2 linked regions of the Acuticoccus sp. I52.16.1 genome follow. The protein of the gene in region 1 binds, or shares a complex with, the protein of each later gene. Links are inferred from orthologs where the notes say so. Each region holds a gene or a part of one and is shown on either strand. Other genes may lie near its edges. The genes, in order: MRB58_RS08705 and MRB58_RS09305.

Evidence for each region.
Region 2: the proteins of MRB58_RS08705 (region 1) and MRB58_RS09305 are in contact, whole or in part, in a solved structure (PDB 5NJ9), measured with the Escherichia coli proteins. The link is inferred for Acuticoccus sp. I52.16.1 from one-to-one orthologs.

Annotation. Positions count from the first base shown.
Region 1 is NZ_CP094828.1:1,951,744-1,958,324, forward strand. What follows is about bases 1,251-4,143. They hold MRB58_RS08705 (TldD/PmbA family protein), read left to right. Parts: upstream 1,251-1,965; coding sequence 1,966-3,321; downstream 3,322-4,143. Other genes in these bases: MRB58_RS08700 (DUF6101 family protein), read right to left, coding at 1,251-1,767; MRB58_RS08710 (3'(2'),5'-bisphosphate nucleotidase CysQ), read left to right, coding at 3,311-4,087. Outside these bases: MRB58_RS08695 (M10 family metallopeptidase), read right to left, coding at 1-816; more of MRB58_RS08700, read right to left, coding at 1,165-1,250; MRB58_RS08715 (DUF4170 domain-containing protein), read left to right, coding at 4,145-4,378; MRB58_RS08720 (3-deoxy-D-manno-octulosonic acid transferase), read left to right, coding at 4,375-5,718; lpxK (tetraacyldisaccharide 4'-kinase), read left to right, coding at 5,715-6,581.
Region 2 is NZ_CP094828.1:2,074,302-2,080,805, forward strand. What follows is about bases 3,689-6,504. They hold MRB58_RS09305 (TldD/PmbA family protein), read left to right. Parts: upstream 3,689-4,296; coding sequence 4,297-5,712; downstream 5,713-6,504. Other genes in these bases: sdhD (succinate dehydrogenase, hydrophobic membrane anchor protein), read right to left, coding at 3,689-3,742; sdhC (succinate dehydrogenase, cytochrome b556 subunit), read right to left, coding at 3,742-4,152; MRB58_RS09310 (hypothetical protein), read left to right, coding at 5,936-6,220; MRB58_RS09315 (N-acetyltransferase), read left to right, coding at 6,372-6,504. In the rest of the region: MRB58_RS09275 (EamA family transporter), read left to right, coding at 1-388; MRB58_RS09280 (BA14K family protein), read right to left, coding at 448-870; MRB58_RS09285 (hypothetical protein), read right to left, coding at 1,063-1,410; sdhA (succinate dehydrogenase flavoprotein subunit), read right to left, coding at 1,485-3,296; more of sdhD, read right to left, coding at 3,299-3,688. UniProt on the Escherichia coli protein: Metalloprotease involved in CcdA degradation. Suppresses the inhibitory activity of the carbon storage regulator (CsrA).

The sequences.
Region 1 (6,581 bases):
GAGGTCGGCGCCGTCGTTGAACCAGCCGACGCCCTCCTGCCAGCCGAGCGAGGGGTCGGGCGGGTTGAACCAGCCGAGCGCATCGCCGCCGGGATTCTTCGTCAGGATGAAGTCGGCCGTGCCGGCGCTCGCGACCTCCACGAAGCTCAGGTTGGAGACGTCCTCGTAGGTGCCGAGCGCCTCGAACACCTGGGCGCGCTCGTAGGGGGTCCAGTCGGCATCGTTGCGGCTACCGTCGAAGCTCTCGCCGCCCCGCGCGAAGTAGACCGCGACCGTGGTCCCCGCGACGCGCACGCCCCAGTCGATCGCCTCCAGAGGGTCTGCGGCGTCGGCCTGGGTGACCTTGAGCCGGTAGCCACCGGAATCGTTGGCGTAATAGGAGCCGGGGACGACGTAATAGGTCGCATCCTCGGCGAAGCCGATGGTGAGCGCGGCGTCGAGGCCGACCGCGTCGTCGTTCTCGGCGACGACGTTGCCGCGCGCGTCGACCAGGGTGAGGTAGGGATCGGACAGGCGCACGCCCGCGATGCGCACCGCGCTCAGGGTGATGTCGTACGTCTCGCCGGCGACGAAGTCGAACGCGTACCAGTCTTCGTCGATCGACGGGTGGTCGGGATTGCGGCGCACGACGATGGAGCCGAGGACCGGCGTGTCCAGGGCCAGGGGGGCCGCGGTCGCCGGTGTGTCGCCAGGGTCGCCGCGGTTGACGGCGGACGGGGCGGGGCCGGCCGGGCGCGGCTGGGGTGCGGCCTGCCCGCCGGGGGCAGGTTCGGTGTCGCGCGCCGAGGGTGCGCCGGTCGAGATCGTCCCTGCCATCAGGTACTCTTATACCGTGGAAGCGCTGCCGATCCCGCGCAATCTAGGCGCTTTTTCGACGAGCCGAATCTATCACTGCGCGCATCGCCGCAACAGGCATCGCACGCTAAAGTCAGCTACCGGGAAATGACGGTGGGTTCGATTTCCATGCGCACCATGGCGCCGGATCGCACCAGATCGCGGCCGAGCGAGCGGCAGCGGAGCACCCGCGGCGAACGGGCGGCGTGCGATACGTCGTAAGCCCGGCGCGAGGCGGTCGGGCGGGAGGTCAGCGTCGGGCGAGGCCGGCGCGGGGGAGGCGAGGGTCGGAATGCCCGGCGCGCCTCGGCGGGCGCCCCGGCGGGTGTCTCAGCGTGCGGCGCTGCGGTGCACGTCGGCGGCGCGGCGCTTGCGGCCGTAGCGGGAGCGGCGGCCGACCAGCGCGGAGCCCCGGCGGCGCGGCGAAGGCCGCTCGGCCAGCACCACGCCCATCGCGGTCAGCTCGGCGTGCACGCTGCCGTCTTCGTTGACGGCCAGCAGCGGCAGGTTCAGCGCCTTGGCCCAGGCCTGCCACTCCCGCGCCACGGTCGCAGCCTCGGTCGAGGTGGACAGCGGGATCGACAGACGCGGATTCTCGTGCACCAGGGTCAGGTTGAAGACCGGCTCGCCGTCACCGCTGCGCACCGCGACGCCCACCCCCCGGAAGGAGGAGACCGGCCGGGTGGAGATCCCGTCCGAGGCCGCCGCCATTTGGGTGACGTTCAGGGTGTGATTGGCAACCTCCAGCGCAACCGTCGTGTCGGCATCGCCGCTCATGAGGCCCTCGATCTTGCGCGGCGCGGTCGGCCGGCGGACACCCATGCGGTGTGGCTCCATGTCGTTGTCCGGCACCCAGCGGAAGGCGGACAGCGGGGCACGGACGGTCGCGATATGAACGGCATCGGGGGTCGACTGGCAGGCGGTGGCGTTCATGGGGCGTCTCTTCGAAACGTGAACTCGTCGGATGAAGAGAGACTACCCCCGCCGCTTTTCGTCTCGGCTAAGTGCGAATGGTGAATCCGGAGGCCGCTGTTGAGAGAGGCGTAACCTTGTCCGAGCGGGACCCGCAGAATGCCTGGAGGTTGGGTGAACGCCTTGCCGTGGCGATTCAGGCTTCCTAAACCCTATTCGATGCCAAACCCCACTGCGTTCTCAAACACTGCCGATCTGACCAGCCTCGCGGAGGCCGCGCTCGACGCGGCCAAGGCCGCCGGTGCGGATGCGGCCGATACGGTGGTCGCCGCCGGCACGTCCACGGCGGTGACCCTGCGCAACGGCGTGACCGAGGAGGTCGAGCGCTCCGAAGGCGCGGAGATCGGCCTTCGCGTCTTCGTCGGCGCCCGCAGCGCCCTGGTGGGGGTCGCCGACCAGCGCGACCTCGCCGAAGCCGCCGCCCGGGCCGTCGCCATGGCCAAGGCGGCCCCGGAGGACGACACCGTCGCCCTCGCCCCGGCCGACCAACTCGCCAAACCGCCCTTCCCGGACCTCGACCTCGACGACGGCGTGGAGCCGGACGTCGACGCGCTGACCGCCCGCGCGCGCACGATGGAAGAGGCGATGCTGGCCGTCGCCGGCGTCACCAACTCCAACGGCGTGTCGGCGGGGGCACGGCGGGCGACGCGGGTGCTCGCGACCAGCACCGGCTTCCTCGCCGCCTACGGCGCGACGATGCATCACCAGAGCGCGACGGCGATCGCCGGCGACGGCACGCGGATGGAACGCGACAGCTGGTCGAGCGTGCGCCGGCACCTGGCGGACCTCGCCGCGGCGGACGAGATCGGCCGCATCGCCGCCGAGCGCACCGTGCGCAAGCTCGACGCGCGACAGCTCACCACGCGCCGCGGCACCATCATCTTCGAGCCGCGCGCGGCGTCCGGGTTCGTCGGGCACCTCCTGTCGGCCGTCAACGGCGCGGCGGTGGCGCGGGGGGCCAGCATCCTCGCCGGAAAGCGCGGCACCGAGGTGATGGCCGACACGATCACCATCCGCGACGACCCGGCATTGCCGCGCGGCCGCGCCTCCCGCCCGTTCGACGGCGAGGGCCTCGCCGCCGCTGCGGTCGACATCGTCTCCGGTGGCACTCTCCAGGCCTACATCCTGGACCTGTCCACCGCGCGGCGTCTGGGCGAGACGTCCAACGGGCGCGCCGCCCGCGGCACCGGCTCACCGAGCCCGGCGCCGACCAACGTCACGGTCACCGGCGGCTCGGGCGACCTCGCGGCGCTGATGGCGGAGGCGGGGTCGGGCGTGCTGGTGACGGATCTGATCGGCATGGGCGCGAACGTCGTCAACGGCAATTATTCGCGCGGCGCGGCCGGGTTCTGGTTCGAGAACGGCGAGATCGCCTACCCGGTCGCGGAGATCACCGTCGCCGGGTCGCTGGCGCAGATGTTCGCCGCCGCCCGCTTCGGAGACGACGCGCCGGGCCTCGCCTCGGTGGACGCCCCCTCGATCGCCATCGCGGGAATGACGATCGGTGGCCGCTGAGAGCGATCTCGACCTCCTGGTGCGCGCCGTGCGCCGGGCGGGGCAGGTCGCCCTCGCGTGGCGAGGAACGGCGCGCAGCTGGTCCAAGGCCGACGGTTCGCCGGTGTCGGAGGCGGACCTCGCCGCCAACGACGCGTTGCAGGACGTCCTGTGCGCCGCCCGGCCGGACTACGGCTGGCTGTCGGAAGAGAACGGCGGCAAGTCCGGCTCGGGGCGGAGCTTCGTCGTCGACCCGATCGACGGCACCCGAGCCTACGTCGCCGGCGGCAGCGACTGGACGGTCGTCGCGGCGGTGCTCGATGGGGGCCGGCCGGTCGCGGGGGCGATTTTCCGGCCGGTCGTCGGCACACTCTATAGTGCAGCGCGCGGCGGCGGGGCGATGCGCGACGGCCGCCCGGCGAAAGTCTCGCGCCATGCGGGCCTGCAGGCGGCGCGCGTCGCCATGCCGGCGCCGCTCTACCGCGACGGACCGTTCCAAGAGGCCGGCGTGGAGCGGGCGAAGTACATCTCGTCGATGGCGCTGCGGCTGGCCAAGGCGGGCGACGGACGGCTCGACGCGGTCATCACCAAGCAAGGCCCGCACCATTGGGACCTTGCGGCGGCCGACCTCTTCGTGCACGAGGCTGGCGGTACGTTGACTGACCTGGCAGGCGAGACGCTGGACTATGCGGCCGAAACCACGAGCCATGGCGCGATCGTCGCCGGAAGTCCCGACCTGTCGGACTCCTTGCGGCGCCTGGCGGCCGGCCACGATCCCGCAATGTAATCGACTGTAATTTCTGGCGACGTTACTTCCCGATACGTTAACATAAACGGAACGGACATGGCGGACAAGCAGCTTCTTCATCTCGTCATCGGCGGCGAGCTGGCCGACCCCACGGGCGTGACTTTCCGTGATCTCGAGGATGTCGACATCGTCGGCGTCTTCCCCAACTACGCCGAGGCACACAAAGCGTGGCAGAAAAAGGCGCAGCAGACGGTGGACAATGCGCACATGCGCTACTTCATCGTCCACCTTCACCGCCTGCTCGACCCGGAGACCGGCCAGCCCGCGTGACGGGCCTCGTCTGGTCGCTCTACGGGGCGGTCGGCCGGGCCGCCGCGCCGCTCGCACGGCGCTATCTGGCACGCCGGGTCCTCCGCGGTAAGGAAGACCCCGCGCGCCTCGACGAGAAACGCGGCGTCGCCTCGCTGCCGGCGTTCGGCGAGGCCCCGCTCTGGATCCACGCCGTCAGCATCGGCGAGAGCGTCGCGGCGCTGACCTTGGCGCAGCGGCTCGCCGCGCGCGGCTGGCCCATCCTCCTCACCACGTCGACCCCCGCGGCCGCGGCGCGCCTGGCCCCGGCGCTGACGGACCGCATCGTCCAGCAATATGCTCCGCTGGACGCGCCGCCCTTCGTGGCGCGCTTCCTGGCGCACTGGCGCCCGGCCGCGGCGATCTTCATCGAGTCCGAGATCTGGCCGACGACGCTGCGGGCCCTTGCCCGGCGCGGCATCCCCCTGGCCCACGTCAACGCCCGCCTGTCGGACCGCTCGTTCGCCGGCTGGCAGCGCTGGAGCGGACTCGCCCGTCCGCTCTTCGAGGCGATCGACCTGGCGCTCGCCCAGTCTCCCGAGCAGGCCCGCCGGTTCGGCGCCCTCGGCGCCCGTCGCGCGACATCGACCGGGAACATCAAGTTCGATGCCGCCCCGCCCGAGGCCGACCCCGAGGCCGCCGCGGACCTCGCCGCCGTGATCGGCGATCGGCCGGTGTGGCTCGCCGCCAGCACCCACCCCGGCGAGGACGAGGTGGTGCTCGCCGCCCACCGCAGCCTCGCCGCGCGCTGGCCGAACGTGCTGACCATCATCGCCCCCCGCCACATCGACCGCGGGACCGGCGTGGCGGAGCTGGCGTCGGCCGCCGGCCCGGTCACGCGGCGCAGCGCAGGCGCAGGGCCCACCGGCGCCATCTACATCGCCGATACCATGGGCGAACTCGCCACCCTGTTCGACGTGGTCGGCACGGTGCTGCTGGGCGCGTCGCTGCGACCCTATGGCGGGCACAACCCGGCCGAGCCGGCCGCCTTCGGCGCCGCCCTCCTGACCGGGCCGACCCACGGCGTGATGTTCGAACCCTTCCTCGCCGCCGGCGCCGCCCGCCTCGTCGACGATGCGACCTTGGCCGACGCGGTCGGCGAACTCCTGGCCGACCCGGCCGAGCGAGCACGTCGCGGCGAGCTCTCCCGCACCGTGCTCGAGGCCGAGCGCGGCGCCGTCGACCGGACCATGGACGCGCTCGCCGCATGGCTTCCCGGCCGCCTCGCCGCACGATCGCCCGCCGCGCGGGCCGCCCCGGCCGTGCGGGGCGACACGGGCGGCACGGGCGACAATGCCGACGTCGACGGGGGGGCGACGTGAGGGCGCCGGACTTCTGGTGGGCGCCGCGGATGGGCCTCGCCGCCTCGCTGCTGGCGCCGGCCGGCTGGGTCGTCGGCACCGTCGCCGCGCACCGCATGCGCCGTGCGCCGGACGCGCGGCTCGCGATCCCGGTCGTGTGCATCGGCAACCCCACCGTCGGCGGCGCGGGCAAGACGCCCGTCTCGATCGCCGTGGCGCGCGCGCTCGTCGCCGCCGGCGCCCGCCCCGTCTTCCTCACTCGCGGCTATGGCGGGAAGGCCGCCGCGCCGCGGATCGTCGCCGGCCAGTCCGCCTCCGAGGTCGGCGACGAACCGCTGCTGCTGGCCGCGGTCGCCCCGACCGTCGTCTCGCCGGACCGCGCCGCCGGCGGCCGCCTCGCCGCCACGCTCGGCGACGTCGTGGTGATGGACGACGGCTTCCAGAACCCCGGCCTCGCCAAGAGCTGGTCGGCGATGGTGATCGACGCGGCGGTCGGTCTCGGCAACGGCGCGGTCACGCCGGCCGGGCCGCTGCGTGCCCCGCTGGCGGCGCACCTCGGTGCCGACGCGTGGCTCGTCGTCACCGGCGACGATCGCGTGCGCGCGGCGCTGCCGGCCACACTGCCCGCGCGCGCGGTCCACGAGGTCCGCCTCGTCGCCGCCGCGCCCGAGCCGCTGGACGCCCGGCCCGTCCTCGCCTTCGCCGGGATCGGCCGGCCGCAGAAGTTCTTCGCCAGCGTCCAGGCCCTCGGCGGCCACATCGCCGAGCGCCACCCCTTCGCCGACCATCATCATTATAGCGAGGCCGACGCCGAGCGGATCACGGCGCGCGCCGCCGCGCTCGGCGCCCGGCCGGTGACGACGGCGAAGGATCACGTACGGCTG
Region 2 (6,504 bases), 120 kb from region 1 along the record:
GTTCGCGGCGCTGACGGCGATCTTCGCCAAGGTCGGCGTCGCAGGGATCCACTCCGATCTCGCCACCCTGGTGCGCACCGTGGTCATCCTCGCCATCGTGGCGGCGATGGTCACGGTCAGCGGTCAGTTGGGCGGTCTGGCGCGAATCTCCGGGCGCAGCTACGTCTTTCTGGTGCTGTCGGGAATGGCGACGGGCGCGTCGTGGCTGTGCTACTTCCGCGCCCTCGCCATCGGCGACGCGGCGCGCGTCGCGCCGATCGACAAGTTGAGCGTCGTGCTCGTCGCGGTGTTCGGCGTGGTCTTCCTGGGCGAGCATCTCAGTGCGCCCAACTGGGCCGGCGTGGCGTTGATCGGCGCCGGCGCGATTCTCGTCGCCTACAAGGGCTGAGACGCGAAAAGGCGCCGGCCGAAGCCGACGCCTTCGCGGTCTCTCATGCGCCGACCGCCTTAGAGCGGGCAGCGCCGGACATCACCGCCGTAGGTGACGTAAGTGTCGGTCCGGGGGTCGTAGGACCGGTACTGCGCGGCGCACCGCTGGGCGTGGGTGCTGCCGGACGGCACCGTCTGCACCACGCGGGGCTGCGAGCTGTTGGCGAGCGCGCTGCCGGCGATCACCCCGGCCGCGGCACCGATCACGCCGGCGCCGACCGCCGCGCCCCAATTGTCGTCGTTGTCCCAGCCGCGGTCGTAGTAGCGGGCGCCGCGATGGCCGTCGTACCGGTGGCCGCGGTAGTGCTTGCCCCCATGGTGACCCTTACCGCCACCATTGTGGTAGACACGGGGACCCGGATCCGCCGACGCCGTGGTCACGGTGGCGACGCCGGACATCATCAGTGCCGCTGCGGCAGCACCTGCCATGAACTTACGCATCTCGATACCTCACTATACCTCGACCGTCGAACACGAATTCAGAAGCTGAACGCCAGCTGAACACGCCATCGGCTGATCGATATTGAGTTAGGCACAGACAACGCGGCCGAGATCACGATGGTTGCATCGCCGGTTCGCAGGGTACCGGCGCACCGCGCGCCGGACCGGCCGAACGCCCCGAGAAACGGCGGCCTAGCGGGGCGCCGAATTGACGCGGGGGCCCGCCGGCCCGTCGTACCGTTGCGAGGGGATGAGGCTGCGGATCACCGGCCCCGCGGTGTTGCCGAAGAGGTTCGCCCCCAGCGGCCCAAACAGCGAGAAGCCCGCGTCGTTCGGTATTTTGTTACCGTACTGGTCGATATGGTAGGCGTCGGTGCTCAGGGCGGGGTCGGGGGCGGGATAGCCTGAATATTGCTGCCACACCGGACGGCCGCCGACCCAGGACTTGATCTTGGGGTCCGCGTCGTCGGGGTCGGCCGCGGCGGGGCTGAGGGCTGCGGCCAGGAAGGCTGCGGCGACGGTCACGGTGAGCGTGCGCATGGATGGTGGCCTCCCGATCGTGGCGGGCGGGCCCGCCGGAAACGGGCGCCGACGAGCCGGCGCCCGATCCCTATCTAGTACACGCGCTTGGCCGGTGCGATGTACTCGATCGCATTGGACAGGGTGTAGGCGTGAACCGGCCGGTCCTCCAGCTGCACCTTGTAGTCGTCCGACAGGAAGGCCAGCGTGTGCTTCATCCACTCGGCGTCGTCGCGCTCGGGGAAGTCCTCGCGGGCGTGGGCGCCGCGGCTCTCCTGGCGGTTCAGCGCGGAGTCCATCGTCACCACGGCCTGGCCGATCAGGTTGTCGAACTCCAGCGTCTCCAGGAGATCGGTGTTCCAGATCAGCGTCTTGTCCTTGACCTGGATGTCGGTCACGCCGCCGGCCACCTTGTGGATCAGCTCGTGACCCTCTTCCAGCACCTCGCCGGTGCGGAACACGGCGCAGTTGTTCTGCATCGTCCGCTGCATCTGGTCGCGCAGCTCGGCGGTCGGCGTGCTGCCGTTCGCGTGGCGGAAATGGTCGAGGCGGGACAGGGCCGGCTCGGTCGCGCGATCCGGGCAGGGAGGGAGCGACTCGCCGGCGGTCACCGTCTCGGCGCAGCGCAGCGCCGTGGCACGGCCGAAGACCACGAGGTCGATCAGCGAGTTGGAGCCGAGGCGGTTGGCGCCGTGGACCGAGACGCACGCCGCCTCGCCGATCGCCATCAGGCCGGGGACCACGGTGTCGGGATCGCCGTTCACCTTGGTCAGCACCTCGCCGTGGAAGTTCGTCGGGATGCCGCCCATGTTGTAGTGCACCGTCGGCAGCACCGGGATCGGCTCCTTGGTCACGTCGACGCCGGCGAAGATCTTGGCGCTTTCGGAGATGCCCGGCAGCCGCTCGGCGAGGATCGCCGGGTCGAGGTGCTCCAGGTGCAAGTGGATGTGGTCGCCGTTCTTGCCGACGCCGCGTCCCTCGCGGATCTCCACCGTCATCGAACGTGAGACGACGTCGCGCGAGGCGAGGTCCTTCGCCGAGGGGGCGTAGCGCTCCATGAAACGCTCACCGTCGGAATTGGTGAGATAGCCACCTTCGCCGCGCGAGCCTTCGGTGATGAGGCAGCCCGAGCCGTAGATGCCGGTCGGATGGAACTGCACGAACTCCATGTCCTGCAGCGGCAGGCCGGCGCGCAGCACCATGGCGTTGCCGTCGCCGGTGCAGGTGTGCGCCGAGGTGCAGGAGAAGTAGGCGCGGCCGTAGCCGCCGGTGGCGAGGATGGTCTTTTGCGCGCGGAAACGGTGGATGGTGCCGTCTTCCTGGCACATCGCCATCACGCCGAGGCATTGGCCCTCGTCCATGATGAGGTCGAGCGCGAAATACTCGATGTAGAACTCGGCCGAGTGGCGCAGCGACTGGCCGTAGAGCGTGTGCAGGATGGCGTGGCCGGTGCGGTCCGCGGCGGCGCAGGTGCGCTGCGCGGTGCCCTTGCCGTAGTTCGTCGTCATGCCGCCGAAGGGGCGCTGGTAGATCTTGCCCTCTTCGGTGCGCGAGAACGGCACGCCCCAGTGTTCCAGCTCGTACACGGCCTGCGGCGCGTTGCGGCACAGGTACTCGATCGCGTCCTGGTCGCCCAGCCAGTCCGACCCCTTCACGGTGTCGTACATGTGCCAGCGCCAGTCGTCCTGGCCCATGTTGCCGAGCGCGGCGGAGATGCCGCCCTGCGCCGCGACGGTGTGCGAGCGGGTCGGAAACACCTTGGTGATGCAGGCGGTCCTGAGGCCCGCCTCGGCGCAGCCGACCACGGCGCGAAGACCCGCCCCACCCGCACCGACGACGACGACGTCGTACTCGTGATCGATGACCTTGTAGGCCGGGCCGGTGGCCCCGTTGCCGTTGGTCGCCATACTCAAGCCCCCGTCTCGACGCTGCCGCCGGTCAGAACGGCGAGCATGATCTTCACGATCGCGAAAATAGCCGTCGCGGCGATCGCCACCGCGAAGAAGGTGTTGAGGAGCATCAGCACGATGCCCATCCCGCCGTGGACATAATCCTCGATCACCACCTGGATCCCGAGTTTCATATGGACCGCGACCGAGATGATCGCGAGACCCAGCGGCACCGCGACCCAGGGCGAGCCGACCAGCGCCACGGCGGAGGCATAGTCACGCCCCGACAGCATGATCGCCACCACGGCGAGGACGATCACCAGCACCATGTTGGCGAGCGCGGTGAGGCGCTGCTGGATGAAATGCTCGGTCCCGGACTTGGCGGAACCGAGGTGGCGGATGGTCTTCAGCGGCGTACGGTCGGCGCCGAACTCCTCGCCGGACTTGTGGAGGGGGCTGCGCATCAGATCACCTCCAGCACGACGATCAGCGACCACAGCGCGGTGGTGAGGATGATCGACCCGAAGATCGTCAGCCGGGCGAGGTCGTAGCGGACGTCGCCGAAGCCGTGGCCGGTGTCCCAGACGAAGTGGCGGATGCCGCCCAGCATGTGATGGATCAGCGACCAGGTGAAGGCCACCAGGACGATGCGGCCGAGCCAGGAGGAGTAGATGCCGTTGGCCCACTCGTAGGACTCCGGCCCGCCGGCGAGCGCCAGCAGATAGATCACGACCAGAACGAGGCCCGCGACGTTCATCATGCCGGTCACGCGGTGCATGATCGACATCACCATCGTCACGATGGGCCGATAGATCGAAAGGTGCGGCGAAAGTGGCCGTGGCCGACGGCTCACCTCGGTGTCTGCGCTCGCCATGAAGCTCCCCCTGGCATTCCGCGACTTGACTAGCCTCGAATGGTTCTAGGGTCAAAGCAAACCGCGATCCCATTCGATTCAGCCGCTTGCCGCGGTCCGTGCGAGCGGCCACCTTTATCACAACCCAACCCGCGAGGACGCACGATGACCGACAATTTGTTCGAGCGCCACGGCCTGGACCCAGCCCGGACGGAGCGGATCGTGGCCGACGCGCTGGCCGGCGCGGACGACGGCGAGCTGTTCCTCGAGCACCGCACCGCCGAGAGCCTCGTCTTCGACGACGGCCGCATGAAATCGGCCGCGTTCGACGTGTCGGACGGCTTCGGCCTGCGCGGTGTCGCCGGCGAGGCCGTCGCCGTGGCGCATTCGTCCGACGTTTCGGAGGCCGCGCTGGTGCGCGCCGCCGCCACGGTGGGCTCGGTCGGGCGCAACCACGCCGGCACGCTCGACGTCGCCCCCGCGGGCACCAACCGCCGCCTCTACGCCGACCTCGACCCCATCGCCGCGCCCGATTTCGCCGAGAAGGCCGCCCTCCTCACCACCATCGACGCCTACGCCCGCGGCCGCGATCCGCGCGTGCGGCAGGTCTCGATCTCGCTCGCGGCCGAGCGCCAGGTGGTCAACATCCTGCGGCCCGACGGGCTGACCATCGCCGACGTTCGCCCCCTGGTGCGCTTCTCGGTGAGCGTCATGGTCGGCGACGGCGACCGCCTGGAGACCGGCAACTACGGCACCGGCGGACGCGAGCCCTACGCCCGCTTCATCGCCGAGGCCTCGTGGCGGCGCGCCGTCGACGAGGCGCTGCGCCGCGCGCTCGTCAACCTCGACGCGGTACCCGCTCCGGCCGGCACGTTCGACGTCGTCCTCGGGCCCGGCTGGCCCGGCATCCTCCTGCACGAGGCGGTCGGCCACGGCCTGGAGGGCGACTTCAACCGCCGCAAGACGTCCGCCTTCGCCGGGCTGATGGGCGAGAAGGTCGCCGCATCCGGCGTCACCGTGGTCGACGACGGCACCCACCCCGACCGCCGCGGGTCGATCACCGTCGACGACGAGGGCACGCCGTCGTCCGAGACGGTGCTGATCGAGGACGGGCGCCTCGTCGGCTACATGCAGGACCGGCAGAATGCACGGCTGATGGGCATGGTGCCGACCGGTAACGGCCGCCGCCAGTCGTACGCGCACACCATCATGCCGCGCATGACCAACACCATCATGAAGGGCGGCGACACCGACCCCGAGGAGATCCGCGCCGGCGTCAAGGACGGGCTCTACATGGTCTCGTTCGGCGGCGGCCAGGTGGACATCACCTCCGGCAAGTTCGTCTTCTCCTGTACCGAGGGCTACCGCTTGAGGGACGGCAAGATCTGCGAGCCGGTGAAGGGCGCGATGCTGATCGGCAACGGCCCGGACGCGCTGACCCGGATCGCCGCGATCGGCAACGACATGGCGCTCGACGACGGGATCGGCACCTGCGGCAAGTCCGGCCAATGGGTTCCGGTCGGCGTCGGCCAGCCGTCCATCCGCATCAACGCGATGACCGTGGGCGGCACGGAGGCCTGACCACGCCTGACCCCACGCCTGACCACGTCTGACCAACCCCCGCGCGCAGGGGGGCGGGCCCCCGGCCGCCGCGGCCCGCCGCCGGCCATCGACCCGCGGCGCCGTGGCACATCGTCGGGGTGACGGCGCCGCTTGCGCCGCGCGCGGTTCGCACCGAATTATCCGCAGCCGCCATGCGTCTGTGCCGCGGGCGGCGCCCCCTCTGCACAGCGGTCTACACCATATGGTCGATTCGTCGTCCGTCCTGCCGGCAGTCTCCCCCCGGCCCTTCGTCGTCTGGCTCAACGCCCTCGCCGGCCTCTCCTTCATCGCCGTGATGGTCCTCCCCATGGAGGCGGCGGCCGCGTGGCTTGCCGGCAGTGCCGTCCACTCGGCGATCCTCGGCTGGATCGTCGCCGCCGCCCTCGCATTGCCCACCGCCTACTGGCTCGTCGGCCGCGGCCTGCGAAACGCCCTCGACGCCGAGCGCGAGCTGGTCTCAGGCGCCCCGCCCCGCCCCGGCGCCTGATCCCGCCCACGCCGCTCTCGGCGGTGACGGGGCCGAAGGCGGACGGGCGCGGGGGGCCACCGCGCCGCGGCGGTTGCGTCGACCCGGCCTGTTGTGCGAGGCGCCCACGAGACACGCCAAAGCCAACAGCTCAACCGCACGAGGCCCCGACGTGACGCTGTCCATCCGGCCGAACGCCCCGTTCGACCTCACCCCGCTGACACGCCTCCTGACCGACGCGGACGACCTCGCCCGCGTCAATCCCAGCGCCAAGCATCCGTTCGACCCGCTGGAGTGGCAGGAGA